DNA from 3 places in the Polaromonas sp. P1_E11 genome. Region 1 is predicted to be linked to each of the others. Evidence: predicted binding sites of a transcription regulator. Region 1 holds the regulator's gene; each other region holds the start of a gene.

Region 1 (6,173 bases):
CCCTGCGCACCGTCGTCGCAACCGACAGCAACGAAATCATCGAAAAATGCGCGTCTTTCGGCATCGTCGCCGTGCTGACACGAGGAGACCACCCCAGCGGGAGCGACCGGCTTGCGGAAGCCTGCAGCGTGCTGGGACTCGCGGACGACGACATTGTGGTGAATGTGCAAGGTGACGAGCCGCTGATTGACCCGGCCTTGATCGACGCGGTCGCGCGCCTGCTCATCGAGCGCCCGGACTGCGCCATGAGCACAGCGGCGCATGCCATCCAGCAGCTGGCCGACCTGAACAACCCCAACGTGGTCAAGGTGGTGCTTGACGCGCGCCATACGGCCCTTTACTTCAGCCGCTCACCCATTCCGGCCGCGCGCGACTTTACCGGCAAGGCGTGGTGGGAGGCCGGCAGCAGCCTGCCCCGGCCACTCCGGCACGTAGGCATTTACGGCTACCGGGTGGGATTTCTGCGGGAGTTCCCGCGCCTTCCCCAGTCGCCACTCGAGCAACTGGAGTGCCTTGAGCAACTCCGGGCGCTGTGGCACGGCCATCGCATCGCCGTGCACATCACCGGCGACGCGCCCGGGCCGGGCGTTGACACCCCGGAAGACCTGGACCTCGCCCGCAAGCTGTTTTCCTGACCTGCCCTCCCCGGCATAACGCCGGCTCGTAAGTTGCTGTCAGGGGTGCATGCTATCCTTGGGAAAAACACAAGTGTGAGGCCTGCAGGACGTGCCGGCAGCCCTCCATACCTGTCAAGCAGCCCTGCGGAAACCGGCCGGCGGTTCGGGCTGACTTCAAGAATTCATAAAATCCGAGGACATCCATGAGACTGATTTTGTTGGGCGCGCCTGGCGCGGGCAAAGGGACGCAAGCGACCTTCATTTGCCAGAAGTACGGTATCCCCCAAATTTCCACCGGCGACATGCTTCGTGCGGCCGTCAAAGCCGGCACGCAGCTGGGTATTGAAGCCAAGAAAATCATGGATTCGGGTGCCTTGGTCAGCGACGACCTGATCATCAATTTAGTCAAAGAGCGCATCGCCCAGCCCGACTGCGCTAAAGGCTTTCTGTTTGACGGCTTTCCGCGCACCATTCCGCAGGCCGACGCCATGAAGTCTGCCGGCGTCAAGCTGGATTACGTTCTTGAAATCGACGTACCCTTCGACGCCATCATCGAGCGCATGAGCGGACGCCGTTCGCACCCCGCCTCCGGCCGCACCTACCACGTCAAGTTCAATCCGCCCAAGGTCGAAGGCAAAGACGATGTGACCGGCGAGCCGCTGATCCAGCGTGATGACGACAAGGAAGAAACTGTCCGCAAGCGCCTGGAGGTTTACAGCGCCCAGACCCGTCCGCTGGTTGAGTACTACTCCAGCTGGGCAAAGTCAGAGCCTGAACTGGCCCCGAAATACCGTGCCATCAGCGGCATGGGCGGTGTTGACGAGATCACCGCCCGAGCATTTAAGGCGCTGGCGGGTTGAACCGGGCCTAACGCGAGTCCACTTGCCCCAAAAAGCCGTCAGCCCGACGGCTTTTTTTTATTCCGGCTTCCGGACCCGGTGGACTGCAATTGCAAGCCCGGCTTCAACTCTCCGCCAGCAACTCGAGCATCATCGCTATCCTCGCCTTCACAGGGCTCAGCCCCTGTGAATCAGAAAACAGATCCCCTGGTGTGGGCAAGACCCGGCCATTGAGGCACCTTGTCGCACGGACGACCCGCACCCCCGCAGACCGCGCGCGAAGCAAGGCCGCCTCCAGCGCGTGGTGCAAGGTGCCATTACCCGTGGCAGCAACCACCAGCCCCTGGACACCCTGTGCCAGCAACGCGTCCACGATCGCACCACTGGCGCCGGCATGGTTCATGACAATCTCAACGCGCGGCCATTGGAGCGGAATCATGGAATTCGCTATTATTTTGATAGCCGCTTGCGCCCGTTCCACATAGGTTTCTGGCCAATTTCTCACTAACCTGAGGGATCCTTCCTCTACATAGCCAATCGGCCCCGCATCACCGGAGTCAAAGGCGTCAACCTTGTAGGTATGCACTTTCTGCACGTCCAGCGCGCCGTGGATGGTTCCGGCACACACCGCGACAACACCCATTGCCCCAGCATGACGCACCACCGCCATGGCATCCAGCATGTTCTGGGGGCCGTCAGGCACCAGCGCAGTCGCCGGCCGCATGGCACAGGTCAGCACCACAGGTTTATCGGGGCGGCACACCGCATGAAGGAAATACGCCGTTTCTTCCAGCGTGTCCGTGCCGTGCGTGATGACAATGCCCTGCACGTCCGGCTGGGCCAGAAAGTGATTGACCCGACTGGCCAGCCGCACCCATACCTCGAAGCTCATGTCCTTGCTGTCGACCTGCGCGACCTGCTCGGTCATCAAGGGGCCGAACCTGGCCAAAGGCGGGACCGCCGCCACAAGTTGCTCAACGCCCACCTGGGCAGCGGTATAGCCGATGTTGTCCGACGCACTCGCAGCCTGCCCGGCAATCGTGCCGCCGGTGCCCAGAATCACAATATTTTGAGGATGCATAAAACGTAAACTTGCAATCTTTTAAAAACTGGATGAAAATACAGTTACTGGATATTAAAACAGCTACGGCAACGTTGCGTACCCAAAGCCAGCAGGCAATACGCAAGCGGGTTTAAGTTGTGATTCAAGGAGCAACAGTGATGAGCACACTCGATAACTTTTCGCATTTTCCCCCTGAGGCTCCCAAGCTCACTGCGCGCCAGCAGCAAATTCTGGAACTGATCCAGAGCGCCATCGCGCGTACAGGCGCCCCGCCTACCCGTGCTGAAATCGCCGCCGAGCTTGGCTTTCGCTCTGCCAATGCCGCCGAGGAGCACTTGCAGGCGCTGGCCCGCAAAGGCGTCATCGAGCTGGTCAGCGGGACCTCACGCGGCATACGTTTGCGCAACGACGCCCTTCGCAGCCTGAACGAATCCAGAATCAAACAGTTTTCCCTGCCGTTGCAAAGCCTGGCCCAACTCGCCCTACCTCTGGTGGGGCGGGTTGCTGCTGGCAGCCCGATTCTCGCGCAGGAACATGTCGAGCAAACCTATTATTTTGAAAGCAGCCTGTTTCAGCGCCAGCCCGACTACCTGCTCAAGGTCCGCGGCATGAGCATGCGGGACGCAGGCATCATGGATGGCGACCTGCTGGCCGTCAAGCAATCCAAGGAAGCCAAGAATGGTCAGATTGTCGTGGCCCGGCTGGGTGATGAAGTGACCGTCAAGCGCTTTCGCCGCAACAAGCACCTGATCGAACTCCTGCCCGAAAACCCGGACTTTAAAACCATTGTGGTCGAGCCCGGTGAGCCTTTCGAGCTGGAAGGCCTGGCCGTCGGTCTCATTCGCAACACGATGCTGATGTAGGCAGCTCACCTGGCCGCGCACCAGGTGGCGGGCGTTTGGCCGTTGTGATGGCCAACACCCTGGTGCCGAGGCCTTCCTGGCAATTTGCCAGTCTGCAATCCTGCCTGTGTAAACCTCTCTCATACAGGAGTTCATCATGGGAATCACCAGTTTTTCACACTCACCAATGCTGTCGGTGTTGCTTGCACCCGTGCAGGCATTGGTGTCATTGTTTTTGCCGGCGCAGGGCATGGCTGGGGCAAGCCGGTTTTCCGCGCCAGCCGGCGCACAGCTCAGATCTCACCAGCTTGCGCTACCCTTTGCTTCCGGCGATTTCGCGGCAACGCGCGCCCCGACTGCGCGCGCAACTGGCGCTCTTGCCGTCCAACGCTCTGTCAAGGAGTCCCGCCCCAGCCGGCTGCGAGTTGTTCGTGAGTTTGATTCCAACGTCAGCCCTGCGTGTGCCGGCCGCATGGTGATATCCGGCCGCATGGCCGACGTCTGTGCAGAACTTGAGCGCATGAGCCAGCGGGAAGCCCCTTTGCGATAACCGGTACGGAAAACACCTGCCAAAAGTTCAGCCCTGGGCGTTTTGCGGCGCCATCTGGCGCGTTTCCTTGAGATACAAAATCCCAAGTCGGAAGTGACCCCGGCGGAAAGGAAGAAAAATCTTGCAGGCACAATATCGGCATGAATATTGTGATCCTCGACGACTACCAGGACGCGGTGCGGAAGCTGACCTGCGCGGCCAAGCTTGAAGCCTACCCCGCCAAGGTCTATACCAATACCGTTAAAGGCATCGGCCAGCTGTCCGTCCGCCTCAAGGATGCCGATGTCATCGTCCTGATCCGGGAGAGAACCCAGCTCAACAGGCAAGTTATTGAAAAGCTGCCCAAACTCAAGCTGATTGCCCAGACAGGCCGTGTCGGAAGCCATGTAGATATCGCGGCATGCACAGAGCGCGGCATCGCGGTTGCCGAAGGCATTGGGTCTCCAACGGCACCCGCCGAGCTGACCTGGGCCCTGGTGATGACCGCCATGCGCCGCATTCCACACTATGTAGCCCATTTGAAGCATGGCGCCTGGCAACAGGCGGGGCTCAAGTCAGCCTCGATGCCACCCAATTTCGGCATCGGCTCCATCCTCAAGGGCAAGACATTGGGGGTGTGGAGCTACGGGAAGATCGGGCAAATTGTGGCCGGCTACGGCAGGGCCTTCGGCATGCGTGTCGTCATTTGGGGCCGCGACGCGTCGCTGGAGCGGGCACAGGCCGATGGCTTTGAAGTCGCAGCCAGCAAAGCCGAATTCTTTGAGCAAAGCGATGTACTGAGCCTTCACCTGCGACTCAACACGGAGACACGCGGTATCGTGACGCTGGAAGACCTGTCGCGCATGAAAACCACGTCCCTGCTGGTGAATACGTCAAGGGCGGAGCTGATCGAACCCGAAGCGTTGATCGCCTCCCTCAATCGCGGACGACCCGGTCTGGCGGCCATCGATGTTTTTGAGTCGGAGCCCATCCTGCAAGGCCATGCATTGCTCCGCCTCGAAAATTGCATTTGCACGCCGCACATAGGCTATGTTGAGCAGGACAGCTACGAGCTGTACTTTGGCGCGGCGTTCGACAATGTTGTCAACTTCATCAAGGGCACGCCCACCAACATCGTCAACCCGGGTGCCCTGCAAGTACGGCGCTGACCTGGTGCAACCAATCTTGTCCGGCGTTCAAAAACCGCTGGATCAGGCAAGCTAACCCGCGACTTCCGCTTAAGTTTTCTGCGACGGTGCTGAAGAGGCCGGAAAGTCGAGATCGAATTCGATGAGATTGTTATCGGCGGCTTTCGGCAATTGCGCGCCTGCTTCGATCAATGGAAACGGTGCAAGCCCTGCATCCTCACCCTCGCTCAAATCGATATCAACACCAACCCGGGGTGAAGCAGGAGGCTGCGTCGGGTCAGGTGCACTTGCCACAGCAAGCGGCGGCAAGGGCGCCACGATCTGAAAACGGGCAGACAGCGGCTGGATACTGGTGGGCCCAAAACCTGCGGCACCAGGCAGACTGTCCGGCATGGTCGGCACCGAAGGGGCTGCCGATGCCTTGACCGGCGCCTCGACATCACCGGCCGGTCGGGTAATGATCCTTTTGGCGATGGAGTGAAGCAGCAGCAGTTCGCGGTAAGCGGCAAGGCTGAAAACCTCACCCCGCGAATCCGGTTTTCGGAATATGGACTCTTCAAGCACGTCGAGTACCCTGGAGGTTGGCCAGAGTGCTTCAATGCGCGAGAGAGCCGCCGTGTAGAACTCCAGATCATGCGTATCCGCCGCGTATTCATCGAATGCCGGCACCTTGGCATTGAACATCTTGTTGAAGTCTGTGCGCAGCGCGTCGTAATCCTCCCGGCGTCCCAGGCTGTGATAAAGGTCAAACAGGTCGAGATAGACCAGCGCGCTGGTTTCCACGTTGTCCATGATGTGATGGCGCAGGACATCAACAGCCTTGTCGGGACGGCCGAGCGACAGGAAGAAATCAGCCTGTTGCTGCACGTCAAACAGCTCTTCGGCGTTGACAATCCGGGGCATGCTGCTGATCCCGCTCAGACTGGGCAGGAATTCGGCAGGAAATTTCGATTCGACCGATCTGGGACGCACTACAGGACTTGAGGCGCTCCTGGGCACCTCGGAAATTGGCTCGCTGGGATCGAAATCAACCAGCGAATCGAGCACAGGCCCGGCACTCACCGACTCTTCGGTCTGGGCCTTGCGTAAAAAGGCCTTTCCACTGGCGCCTGCGCCCTCGGTCATGTAAGGCGTG
Region 2 (6,173 bases), on a different contig from region 1:
TGGCGTCCGACCGTAGGCTGTGCCACTCCCAAAGACCGTGCGGCACCTGAGAGCGAACCCTCGTGCAGCACCCCTAAAAATGAACGGTAAAGCTCCCAGCCAGCATCTTCTTCCATACAAAAATGTATAGCCGTTACCCTGCTTTAGTCAATTCCATTTTGATGCCCCGGGGCCCAGAATTTCCCCATGACCACTTTTTTGGGGAATGGCATGAGCAGCAAACAAGACAAATCAAACACAGCACTGGTGCTGGGCGCAACCGGTGGCATCGGCGGGGAAGTCGCGCGGCAACTGGAGGCGGCAGGCTGGCAGGTTCGCGCGCTCAGGCGTGGCGAGCCGCGGCCGGGCGAGCAACGTGGCGGCATCACCTGGCTGCATGGCGATGCGATGAATCCCGGTGATGTCATGGCGGCAGCACAAGGCTGCGGCGTGATAGTGCACGCAGTCAATCCGCCCGGCTATCGTCGCTGGGGCGAGCTGGTGCTGCCCATGCTGGACAACACGATTGCGGCCGCCCGGGCGCAGGGCGCGACCATCGTGCTGCCCGGCACAGTCTACAACTACGGGCCAGACGCATTTCCCTGCCTCCGGGAGGATTCGCCGCAACACCCGCAAACTGCCAAAGGTGCGATTCGCGTGCAGCTCGAGCATCGGCTCAAGGACGCGACCAGCGACAGCGGCCAGGGCTGCTGCCGGGTGATCATCGTGCGAGCGGGGGATTTTTTCGGGCCGAGAGCCGGTAACAGCTGGTTCTCGCAAGGCCTGGTTCAGCCGGGCGCTCAGGTTCGCACCGTGAAGCTCCCAGGCAAGCCTGGCGTCGGTCACCAGTGGGCGTATTTGCCGGATGTGGCGCGTACCATGGTCGCCTTGCTGGCGCGGCGTGACGTTCTGCCTGCATTTGCAACGTTCCATATGAACGGCCAGTGGGACGCCGACGGCCGCCAGCTGGCTGAAGCGATCTGCCGTGTCGTCGCACGCCGCGGTGGCCCTCAGCCGTCTATCAAATCCTTTCCCTGGTGGGCGGTGACGCTGGCCGCGCCCTTTGTTGAAACCCTGCGCGAGCTGCGCCGGATGCGCTACCTCTGGAACACGCCGGTACGCATGGACAACACCTCCCTGGTGGCGGCGCTCGGTGCGGAGCCGCACACGCCGCTGGACATTGCTGTGGAGGAAACCCTGCAAGGGCTGGGCTGCCTTGGTGCGCATGGCGGGGATTTCAACCATGGAAGTGTCCGCTGCGGCTGCAGCAAGTTCAGCTTAGCCTTTTGATGTCGTCAGACGCTTCCAGCTGGGTGAGGTCGACTTGGGGGGGGGGCGGCTACTGGCTCGTGCCAAACCTCAGCGCAGACCTGGCACGCGCCCGTTCTGCTTCTACCTCACGGTTGCGCGGCTCGGCGTTGGTCATCAGTGTGCGGATAAGAACCCGTGCCGAGGCCGCCACCTCTTCCACAGCGCGCTCGAACGCGGCCTCGTTAGCCTTGGACGGCACGTTGAAGCCGCTGAGCTTTCTCACAAACTGCAGCGAGGCGTCACGGATTTCCAGTTCCGTGGCCGGCGGCTCGAAGTTGAACAAGGTCTTGATGTTGCGGCACATGGCGGCTCCTTGAGGCAAAAGACTTGGAATCATTTCACGGCGCATTTTGCCGCCAGCCGCAACCCTTCGCTCAGCCTGGTTTTATCTATTCAGCGGGCCTGATCACCACCGACTCAGCCGAAGCCACAAAAGGCCCGTGGTACACCACCTCGATGTTGTTCCCGTCCGGGTCCAGCACAAAGGCGGCGTAGTAGCCGGGGTGGTATTTTCGCTCGCCCGGCGCGCCGTTGTCGGTGCCGCCTGCGGCCAGGGCCGCTTCGTAGAAGGCTTTGACCTCTGCATGGTCTTTGGCCCGGAAAGCCAGATGAACGTGCGAGGTAGATCCGTCAGCCTGGTCCATCCACAACTCGTCGGCCGAAAAATGGTCGTCGGCTTCCTGGATGGCGCTTTCCTTGTTCAGTGACTTGAGCACGGCGCGGTAAAAGCGCTTGCTGGCCGCGAGGTCATGGGCGCGCAGGTGGACATGGTCGATGAGTCGTCCGCGGTGTATTTCCATGGTGGATCCTTTCCGGGTTGGTCCCCAAAAATTGAAGTCCTGAAAATCTACGCCCGCCGGGGCACCCCATCTGTAGGACAAATGCTGGCAAATTAGGGCGAGAGGGGGCCGCAGGAATGGAGCGACAGGGAAGGGTAAGGCGACGAAGAATCTGCCTGCAGGCATCGCCCAAGGGAACTTATCCAGCCTCAAACGCCCGAACCCCTGGACAATTCATAATTCATCCAGAAAAAAAGAGGGCTCCCTGATGTTTTTGACGTATTTCGACGCCATGCCGCGCCGCGTGCTGGTGCTGATTGCTGCGGCCTGCGTGGCCATGCTGGCCTTTGGCCTTTACCTGCAACACGTGGTGGGCCTGGAGCCTTGCCCGATGTGCATCGTGCAGCGGTATGCGCTGGTGCTGGTGGCGGTGGTGGCGGGCGTGACGGCCATCGCCAAAAGCCGGGGCCTGCTGATCGCCGGTTCAGGCCTGATGGTGCTGCTCTCGGGTTTTGGTGCTTTTGTGGCGGCGCGCCAAAGTTTCCTGCAGTGGTATCCGCCTGAAATCGCTTCTTGCGGCCGCGACTTTTACGGAATGATCGAAACCTTTCCGCTCAAGCGCGCCATTCCCATGATCTTCAAGGGCAGCGGCGACTGCACCAAAATCGACTGGACCTTTCTGGGCGGCTCGATCGCCAACTGGTCTTTCCTGTGTTTTGTGGCGATTGCGGTCGTGGGCCTGTTGCTGATTGCCCGCCAGGCGCGCAAGCGGTAAGACTGCGCGCCTTTGCCGGTCAGGCGATGGTCAGGCCGCCGTCGAGGATGAATTCACTGCCAACGGCGTAAGTAGATTCGTCCGAGGCCAGAAACACCACGGCCTTGGCAATCTCGATGGGCAAGCCAAACCGGTACGCCGGCGTCAGCGCAACCAGCCCGTCTTTCATTTGCTGCAAGGCCTCGGCAGGCAGGCCCAGCTTTTCATAAATAGGCGTGGTCACGGTGCCAGGGCTGACGACGTTGACCCGGATGCCCCTGCCGATCAATTCCCCCGACAGCGTTTTGGCCAGTGAAATCATCCCCGCCTTGGTGGCCGAATAGACGCTGGAGGCGGGCATGCCCAGGTGTGCATTGATCGAGGCGTTCAGGATGACGGAGGCCGGGTTGGCCAATGTGCCCAGCAAGGCCTGCAGCAAAAAGAAGGGGCCCTTCAGGTTGACGGCCATGGAGCGGTCAAAGGCGGCATCGTCCCAGCTTTCAAGCGGCATGAAGACGCCGATGCCCGCATTGATGAAGGCCACATCAAGTTGCCCAAAAGATTCCTGCACCCCTTGAGCCAGTTTTTTCTGCTCCTGAAGATTGCCTGCGTCGATTTTTGAAAAAATGGCTTCAGAGCCGAGATGTTGCCGCGCCTCGTCCAGTGATTCGTCGCTGGAGCCGGTCACCATCACCCGGGCCCCCTCGGCCAAAAACTGTTTGGCCGTTTCAAGGCCGATGCCCGACGTGCCGCCTGTAATCAGCGCGCGTTTGTTCTGCAGTCTGTTCATCAAATTTCCTGGAATGAGGTAGCAAGTACCGGTGGTCCAAGCGTAGGACTGGCCGATGCCCGGCGCTGGCTGGTTCCGGACATGCGTTTCAGGCCTATGGATGTGGGAGCCTGCTTTTACTTCGGCTTGCCTGGCGTGTTGGGTGGGGTGATACCCCTTATTTGCCAGGATCCGAATCAGCAATATACTGTACATAAATACAGTATTTATCCAGATTTGAATCCCTCGCCATGCTTTCGCCAACACCCGTGGACCGCGCCTTGCCGGACTTCGCCAACGCCAATGTATGGCGTGCCGGCGAGCTGGGCAGCGCGAGCCTGCGGACCGTCCCCACGGGCTATGCGGTGCTGGATGCTGTCTTGCCCGGCGGTGGCTGGCCGCAGGGGGCGCTGATTGAGGTGATGCAGCCGCAAGCCGGGCTGCATGAATGGGGCCTGATGGCGCCGGCGCTGGCAGCCCTGCAGGCAGAGACGCCCGGCGGGCTCACGGTGCTGGTGGGCGCGCCCTGGTTGCCTTTTGGCCCGGCGCTGGGCGCGCGCCGGCTCAACATGCAGCGCTTGCTCAGCGTGCACGGCAAGCCGGGCGATGCCCCTTCGCTGCTGTGGGCCACGCGTGAAGCCCTGCAATGCGCCGACGTGCACAGCGTGCTGGCCTGGCTGCCGGATGCACGCAGCGCCCATCTGCGCCGCCTGCAGATTGCCGCGCATGCGCACAACAAGCTGCTGTTTGTCTTCCGCCCGCCGCGGGCACAGCAGGACTCTTCGCCCGCGCCGCTGCGCCTGCTGGCCGAAGGCGCGGTGAACGAGGCCGGCAACCTGCTGGTCCACGTGCTCAAGCGCCGCGGCCCACCGCTGGCTGCGCCTGTGCTGCTCGATACCCGGCCCGCCCGGCTGTCGGCCTTGCTGGCGGCCAGCCGCGACAGGGCCCGGCAAAAGCGGGAAGAGCAAAAGCGGGAAGAGCTTGCCCCCATCCTGCTGCCGTCGCTGGTTTCGCTGCCTGTTACTTCACCCCGGAGTCCCATCCATGCGTTGCTGGATCGCATTGCGCATCTCGACCACCACTGATGCGGTGCACCCATGGACCCAGGACACCGGGGCTTTGCAGCGCGCGGTGGCCAGCCTGGCGCTGGGCTTCACGCCGCGCGTGGCGCTGGTCGATGAAGCGGTGCTGATGGACGTAACGGGCAGCCTGCGCCTGTTTGGCGGGCTGGCCAGGCTGATGCAGTTGCTGGCGCAGAAAATTGAGCTGTTCTTTGAATCAAATCAGCTTGTAGCCCTTATGGAACGGGCGCAAGGTGCTACATCTTTGATAGCGCTCGGACGGCTTCGGCTGCAGCAGGATCAGGCTGGTGCGTTGAAAAAACGCGTGGCCGACCTGCCCATGCACACGCTGACGGCCGCGCGCCCGCACCTCGGTGTGCTGGAGCGCATTGGCTGCCGCAGCTGGGACGACCTGCTGCGCCTGCCGCGTGACGGCGTGGCCCGGCGTTTTGGCGCGGAGCTGCTGGAGGCGCTGGACCGTGCCCGCGGCACTGTAGCCGACGACTATGCGTGGCAAGTGCTGCCCGAACACTTTGAGGAAAAACTGGAGCTCAACGCATTGGTGACGCATGGCCCCGCGCTGATGGCGGGCGTTGAGTGCCTGCTGGTCCACCTGCACGCCTGGCTGCTGGGGCGGCAGAGCGGGCTCTGCGCCCTGAAAATCATCTGGCACCTGGACAAACGCCGTGATGTGCCTCCGACCGGCGAGCTTGAGATTCGCACCGCGCAGCCCGCCCAAGACCTGCGCCACGTGGCACGCCTCATCTCAGAGCACCTGGCGCAGCAAAAGCTGCCGGCGCCGGTGCACAGCCTGACGCTGCAGTCGCTGGCCACCGAGCTGCTGGCCGACTCGGCCGCTGCCACCGGCAGCCTGCTGATGGAAGCGCGCCGGCAGGGTGACAGCGTGGTGGAGCTGGTCGAGCGGCTCAGCGCCCGCCTGGGTGATGCCAATGTGCAAGCCTGGCAACCTTGCACCGACCACCGGCCCGAGCTGATGCAGCGCTGGGTGAGCGCCCGGAGTGCTATTAAATCAATAGCTGCTTGCGCACAGCCACCGGCCGCCAGAGGCATAAAACGCTTGAAAAAAGACGCTTCCACGGATTTTCCGAAGGCCAGGGCCGAAGCCTTGTACCCGGCCTGGCTGCTGCCCGAGCCTTTGAGGCTGCAAGCCGCAGGCAATAGCCCGGTGTACCAGGGCAAGCTGACGCGCCTGGCCGGGCCGCAGCGGCTGGAGGCTGCCGAATGGCTGCTGGCCGATCACGAAAACCGCAGTAATGAGCCGGGCCTGTGTGAAAAGCCGTGGGCGTTCCGCGACTACTACATCTACCGCAGCCAGCAGGGCGGCTTGCTGTGGGTCTACAGCGAAAGGCTGGGCTCTGCCGCCCAGGCCGGCCGGCAGCGCACCTGGTATTTGCATGGCTTTTTTGCCTGAGGCCCGCATGCCTGCCTACGCACTTCCCGATTACGCCGAACTGCACGCGCTGAGCAACTTCAGCTTCCAGCGCGGCGCCTCGCACGCG
Region 3 (6,173 bases), on a different contig from region 1:
ATGCCCATCACACGCGCAAACGACAGGAGAAGCCTCAAACGTCCACCTCGACGCTGTCACCGTGCAACTCCATCAGTTCGCGGCGCGCTGCGGCCTCGCCTTTGCCCATCAGCTTGGTGATGAGCGTCTCGGTTTGCAGAAAATCCTGGTTGCCCAGTTGCACGGGCAACAGGCGACGGGTGTCAGGATTGAGTGTGGTTTCCCATAATTGTTCCGCGCTCATTTCGCCCAGGCCCTTGAAGCGGCTGATGCTCCAGGCACCTTCTTTTACGCCATCCTTGCGTAACTTGTCCAATATGGCGGTCAGTTCGCCTTCATCAAGGGCGTACACCTTTGAAGCCGGCTTTTTGCCCCGCGCCGGCGCATCCACCCGGTACAGCGGCGGCCGGGCCACATAGACATTACCCGATTCGATCAATTTGGGGAAGTGGCGGAAAAAGAGGGTCAGAAGCAGCACCTGGATGTGCGAGCCGTCCACATCGGCGTCGCTCAGGATGCAAACCTTGCCGTAGCGCAGGCCGGAGAGGTCTGGCGTGTCATTGGGGCCGTGCGGATCGACGCCGATGGCGACCGCGATGTCGTGGATTTCGGTGTTGGCAAACAGGCGGTCGCGCTCGACCTCCCAGGTATTGAGCACCTTGCCGCGCAGCGGCAGAATGGCCTGGCTTTCCTTGTCGCGGCCCATCTTGGCGCTGCCGCCGGCCGAATCGCCCTCGACCAGGAAGACTTCGTTGTGCGCCAAATCCCGGCTTTCGCAGTCGGTGAGCTTGCCTGGCAGCACGGCCACACCGGAGCCCTTGCGTTTTTCGACCTTCTGGCCGGCTTTCTGCCGGGTTTGGGCGGCCTTGATGGCCAATTCGGCCAGTTTGCGGCCGTAATCGACGTGCTGGTTAAGCCAAAGCTCCAGCGTGGGCCGTACAAAACTGGACACCAGCCGCACCGCGTCGCGTGAATTGAGGCGTTCCTTGATCTGGCCCTGGAACTGCGGATCGAGCACCTTGGCGCTCAGGACATAGCTGGCGCGGGCAAAAACGTCTTCCGGCAAGAGCTTCACGCCCTTGGGCAGCAGCGAATGCAGGTCGACAAAGCTCTTGACGGCATTGAAGAGGCCGTCGCGCAGGCCGCTTTCATGCGTGCCGCCGGCGCTGGTGGGAATCAGGTTGACGTAGCTTTCGCGCACCGGCTGGCCTTCTTCAGTGAAGGCCACGCACCACTGCGCGCCCTCGCCCTCGGCAAAACTCTCGTGCGAAGCGTCAGCAAAACCTTCGCCCTCGAACATCGGGATGACCGGGTCGCCGGTCAGCGTCTGCATCAGGTAGTCGCGCAGGCCGCCCTTGTAGAGCCAGGTCTGGGTGTCTTTGGTTTTCTCGTTGGTCAGCGTCACCGTGACGCCGGGCATCAGCACCGCCTTGCTGCGCAGCAGGTGCGTGAGTTCGGCCATGGGCAGCGTGGCCGATTCAAAGTATTTGGAATCGGGCCAGGCGCGGACGGTGGTGCCCGTCTTGCGGTCGCCATCGCCGTTTTTGCGCAGGTGCAGCTTTTCAATGACATCGCCGCCCGAGAACACCAGGTGGGCGACCATGCCTTCACGGTAAGAGGTGACTTCCAGCCGCTTGGACAGCGCATTGGTCACGCTCACACCCACGCCATGCAGGCCACCCGAGAAGCTGTAGGCGCCGCCCTTGCCCTTGTCGAATTTGCCGCCCGCGTGCAGCCGGGTATAGACGATCTCGATGACCGGCACCTTTTCTTCAGGGTGCAAGCCGAAAGGAACGCCACGGCCGTCGTCGTCGACGCTCACCGAGCCGTCGGTGTGCAGCGTGACCTTGATCTTCTTGCCGTAGCCGGCCAGGGCCTCGTCGGCGGAGTTGTCCAGCACTTCCTGGATGATGTGCAGGGGGTTGTCGGTGCGCGTATACATGCCCGGCCGTTGCTTGACGGGCTCCAGGCCCTTGAGCACGCGGATCGAGCCTTCGGAATATTCGGTGGGTAGTTTGTCAGCCATGGCAGATGAAAGAATTGCCGCAATTGTAGTCGGGGCCGGCAAAGTAACTGTATAAACATACAGTCAACCTGATTTGAGACACGGAACGAAGTGCGGTCCGGGCAGTGTTTTGCCATTTTCGTTACAGTCGACAGATAGCGCGTTTTCCGCTCCCGACCTTTCTTTTTTGCCGCTTGCGGCGGCCCGTCCATGACCACCGACACCAAAAAACTCTCCATGCTGCAGGTGCTGATCTGCGGCGCCACCATCGTCACGCTGTCCATGGGCATTCGCCACGGTTTTGGGCTCTGGCTGCAGCCCATCACGCAGGCGCAGGGCTGGACGCGCGAGACTTTTGCCTTTGCGCTGGCGGTGCAAAACCTGTCCTGGGGTGTGTTCGGCATTTTTGCCGGCATGGCGGCTGACCGCTTTGGCGCCTTCCGCGTGATCGTGGGCGGCGCGCTGCTGTACGGGCTGGGCCTGGTGGGCATGGCGCTGTCGCCTACCGGTTTCCTGTTCACCCTGACAGCCGGCGTGCTGATTGGCGCCGCGCAGGCCGGAACCACCTATGCCGTGATTTACGGCGTGATCGGGCGCAATATTTCAGCCGACAAGCGCTCCTGGGCCATGGGCGTGGCCGCGGCGGCGGGCTCGTTCGGCCAGTTCCTGATGGTGCCGACCGAAGGTTTCCTGATCAGCAGCCTGGGCTGGAAAGAGGCTTTGCTGGTGCTGAGCGGCGCGGTGCTGCTGATCGCGCCGCTGGCGCTGGGCCTGCGCGAAGGCGGTTTCGCCGGTGGGCAGCCTGCCAAACGCGAACAAACGATCCTTCAGGCGCTGCGCGAGGCCTTCAAGTACCCGAGCTTTCAATTGCTGATGGCGGGTTATTTTGTCTGCGGCTTCCAGGTGGTGTTCATTGGCGTGCACATGCCCAGCTACCTCAAGGACAAGGGCCTGTCCCCCCAGGTGGCCAGCTATGCGCTGGCGCTGATCGGCCTCTTTAATGTGTTCGGCACATACATTGCGGGCTCGCTGGGCCAGAAAATTGCCAAGCGCAAGATCCTGGCGACGATTTATCTTTCGCGCGCCATCGTGATCGCCGTGTTCCTGGCGGCGCCGCTCAGCCCCCTGAGCGTTTACATCTTTGCCAGCCTGATGGGCCTGCTGTGGCTGTCGACCATTCCGCCAACCAACGCCGTCGTGGCACAGATCTTCGGCATCCAGCATTTGTCGATGCTGGGCGGCTTTATCTTCTTCAGCCACCAGATCGGTTCCTTCCTGGGCGTCTGGCTGGGCGGCTATTTATATGACCGCACAGGCAGCTACGACATCGTCTGGTACATCGCGATTGCATTGGGCGTGTTTGCCGCGCTGGTGAACCTGCCGGTGCGTGAATCACCGATTGCACGCGCGGCCGTGCCCCAAGGGGCCTGACATGGCCAAAAGGATCGGCCTGTGGGCGCTCGCAATCATCGCGTCGCTGGGGGTGTTTGCCCTCTACACACGGCCTGATTTCCTGTTCACACTCGCCAACCAGGTCTGGGCCTGCTTCTAGCGCAAGGCCCTGCCCAGGGGTTTTATCTGTGTTTTGGGCTGCGGCCCAATCAGGACGGGCGCAAGCAGCTATGAAAACAATAGTAATTACCGGAGCCTCGGACGGCATAGGCGCTGAAATGGCGCGGCAATTGGCCAAAACCCACGGCGCCGGCGTGGCGCTGGTGCTGGCCGCGCGCAATGAAGCACTGCTCAATGAGGTTGCGGGCCAATGCGCTGCCCATGGGGCGCTGACCCTGGCCGTCAAAACCGATGTGTCGCAAGAAGAACAATGCCGCCAGCTGGTGGCCGCCGCCATCGGCCGGTTCGGGCAGATCGATGCCTTGATCAACAACGCAGGCATGTCGGCGCAAGCCCTTTTTGAAGACGTCAAGGCTCAGGACCTGGCCTGGTATGAACAGTTGATGCGCATCAACCTCTGGGGCAGCGTCTGGTGCACCCATGCCGCCCTGCCTTACTTAAAAGTGCGCCACGGGAGCATCGTGGCTGTCTCCAGCCTGGCGGGCCTGATCGGCGTGCCGGGCCGCACCGCCTACAGCGCCACCAAATTCGCCATGACGGGCTTCTTCGAGGCATTGCGCGCCGAGCTTAAAACGGCCGGCGTCAGCGTAACGACGGCCTACCCGGGCGTGGTCGCCACCCGCATCCGCTACCGCGGCTTCAACGCGGCCGGTGAGGCAGCCGGAGCCAGCGGCCTGAAGGAAGACGACGCCATGAGCGTGGAAGAGTGCGCACGGCTGATCGTGCAGGGTATGGAGCGCCGCGACCGCGAAGTCGTCATGACGGCCAAGGGCAAGCTGGGCCGCTGGCTCAAGCTGATCGCACCCGGCCGGGTTGAAGCGATGGCGCTCGCCGCGCTCAAAGATGACGTAAAACCCTACTGATGGAAAACAATGCGCACGGCATGGAACCGCCCTCCGCCTGGGTGCAGCGCTGGTCGCACCTGATACCTGAGCGCGGCGTGGTGCTGGACGTGGCCTGCGGCCATGGCCGCCACGCGCGCTGGTTTTATGAACGAAATCACCCTCTGACCCTTGTAGACCGTGCGCAAGCAGCTATTGAATTCATAGCATCAGCTCTTCCCACACGCCCCGCCCAAACCGTTGAAGCCGTGGTGGCCGACATTGAGGAGGGTCCCTGGCCCTTTGAAGGACGACAGTTTGAGGCCGTCATCGTCACCAATTACCTGTGGCGGCCGCTCCTGCCCACGCTGCTGGCCAGTCTGGCGCCGGGTGGGGTGCTGATTTACGAAACTTTTACGCAGGGCAATGAAACGGTAGGCAAACCCTCGCGCCCCGATTTTTTGCTGCGTCCCGGTGAATTGCTGCAGGTCTGCCAGGGCCTGAAAGTGGTGGCCTTCGAGGAGGGTTTTGAGGAGCGTCCGCCACGCTTTGTCCAGCGCATCGCCGCCGTCCGCGAATCAGCCACCACTGCGGGTTTATCCGCCCCCCTTCATACCGCGGATGGGGGGCCACCCCGCTATAGACTGACCTAGGCTCTGGGTAGAATGCAGGATTGGCCTTTTCCGGGGCCGGCTTGAAGCTGTTCAGGCCGGAACACCCCAGATACCTGCATGGCCGCGAACGTTTACAAGCAGAGCATGAAACCCATTACTGGCAGCATCGTTGCACTGGCAACGCCCTTGCACGACGACGGCAGCGTAGATTACCCCACCCTGCGCAAGCTGGTTGACTGGCACATTGCCGAAGGGACCGACTGCATTGGCGTGGTCGGCACCACCGGCGAATCCCCGACCGTCAATGTCGAAGAACATTGCGAAATCATCCGGGTGTCGGTTGAGCAGGCCAAAAAGCGCGTGCCCATCATGGCTGGCTGCGGTGCCAACTCAACGGCCGAAGCCATCGAATTGGCCAAATTTGCCAAAGGCGTTGGCGCGGACTGCCAGCTGCAGGTCGTCCCCTATTACAACAAGCCCACCCAGGAAGGCCAGTACCGGCACTTCAAGGCGATTGCGGAAGCGGTTGGCGACCTCCCTACCGTGCTTTACAACGTGCCCGGCCGCACCGTCGCCGATATGGCGCACGCCACCGTACTGCGCCTGGCCCAGGTGCCCGGTATTGTCGGTATCAAGGAAGCCACCGGCAACATCGAGCGCGCCCAGTGGCTGATCAAGGAAGTGCCCAAGGGTTTTGCCGTGTATTCAGGCGACGACCCGACCGCCGTGGCGCTGATGCTTTGCGGCGGCCAGGGCAATGTCAGCGTGACGGCGAACGTCGCGCCCCGCCTCATGCACGAGCTGTGCGTGGCCGCCGTGGCCGGCGATGCCCGCCGCGCCATGGAGCTGCAACTTAAATTGCTGCCGCTGCATCGCAACCTGTTTGTCGAAGCCAACCCGATTCCCGTCAAGTGGGCCATGGCCCGGATGGGCCTTTGCGGCGGCACATTGCGCCTGCCGATGACGCCGCTGGAAACATCGAACGAAGCCGCCGTGGAAAACGCCCTGCGCATCTGCGGCCTGGTCTGATTTGCCTGATCTGATTTTTAAGGGAACCCAAGTGAAGATATTGCCAACACATCCTGCATTTTCCAAAGCCCGGAGCGCCGCAACCGTGTCTGCACTGGTTGCCCTCGGCATGCTCGCCGGCTGCTCCTCCATCAGGGATGTGATGGAAGGCGA

What was found. Region 1 encodes LexA, which represses DNA repair genes until DNA is damaged. Its sites were predicted from a motif close to ACTGTATNNNNATACAGT; they were not measured.
Region 2: imuA (translesion DNA synthesis-associated protein ImuA) is a predicted target of LexA. The motif match lies at 3,800-3,817, and genes of this name have one in related genera.
Region 3: AC1D11_RS02580 (DNA topoisomerase IV subunit B) is a predicted target of LexA. The motif match lies at 2,052-2,069, and genes of this name have one in related genera.

Annotation. Positions count from the first base shown of each region.
Region 1 covers NZ_JBFUBA010000003.1:166,357-172,529, forward strand. Annotated here, with positions in the region: gene kdsB (3-deoxy-manno-octulosonate cytidylyltransferase) at 1-635, shown strand, start outside; gene adk (adenylate kinase) at 821-1,477, shown strand; gene AC1D11_RS14570 (asparaginase) at 1,581-2,537, opposite strand; gene lexA (transcriptional repressor LexA) at 2,678-3,382, shown strand; gene AC1D11_RS14580 (D-2-hydroxyacid dehydrogenase family protein) at 4,052-5,059, shown strand; gene AC1D11_RS14585 (type IV pilus assembly protein FimV) at 5,129-6,173, opposite strand, start outside.
Region 2 covers NZ_JBFUBA010000001.1:74,492-80,664, reverse strand. Annotated here, with positions in the region: gene AC1D11_RS00375 (LysR family transcriptional regulator) at 1-116, opposite strand, end outside; gene AC1D11_RS00370 (SDR family oxidoreductase) at 211-1,269, shown strand; gene AC1D11_RS00365 (DUF2277 domain-containing protein) at 1,319-1,594, opposite strand; gene AC1D11_RS00360 (VOC family protein) at 1,680-2,090, opposite strand; gene AC1D11_RS00355 (disulfide bond formation protein B) at 2,338-2,844, shown strand; gene AC1D11_RS00350 (SDR family oxidoreductase) at 2,864-3,613, opposite strand; gene imuA (translesion DNA synthesis-associated protein ImuA) at 3,844-4,677, shown strand; gene AC1D11_RS00340 (DNA polymerase Y subunit UmuC family protein) at 4,637-6,085, shown strand; gene AC1D11_RS00335 (error-prone DNA polymerase) at 6,093-6,173, shown strand, end outside.
Region 3 covers NZ_JBFUBA010000001.1:529,791-535,963, forward strand. Annotated here, with positions in the region: gene AC1D11_RS02575 (hypothetical protein) at 1-38, opposite strand, end outside; gene AC1D11_RS02580 (DNA topoisomerase IV subunit B) at 35-2,005, opposite strand; gene AC1D11_RS02585 (MFS transporter) at 2,195-3,415, shown strand; gene AC1D11_RS02590 (SDR family oxidoreductase) at 3,607-4,419, shown strand; gene AC1D11_RS02595 (class I SAM-dependent methyltransferase) at 4,440-5,030, shown strand; gene dapA (4-hydroxy-tetrahydrodipicolinate synthase) at 5,136-6,020, shown strand; gene bamC (outer membrane protein assembly factor BamC) at 6,130-6,173, shown strand, end outside.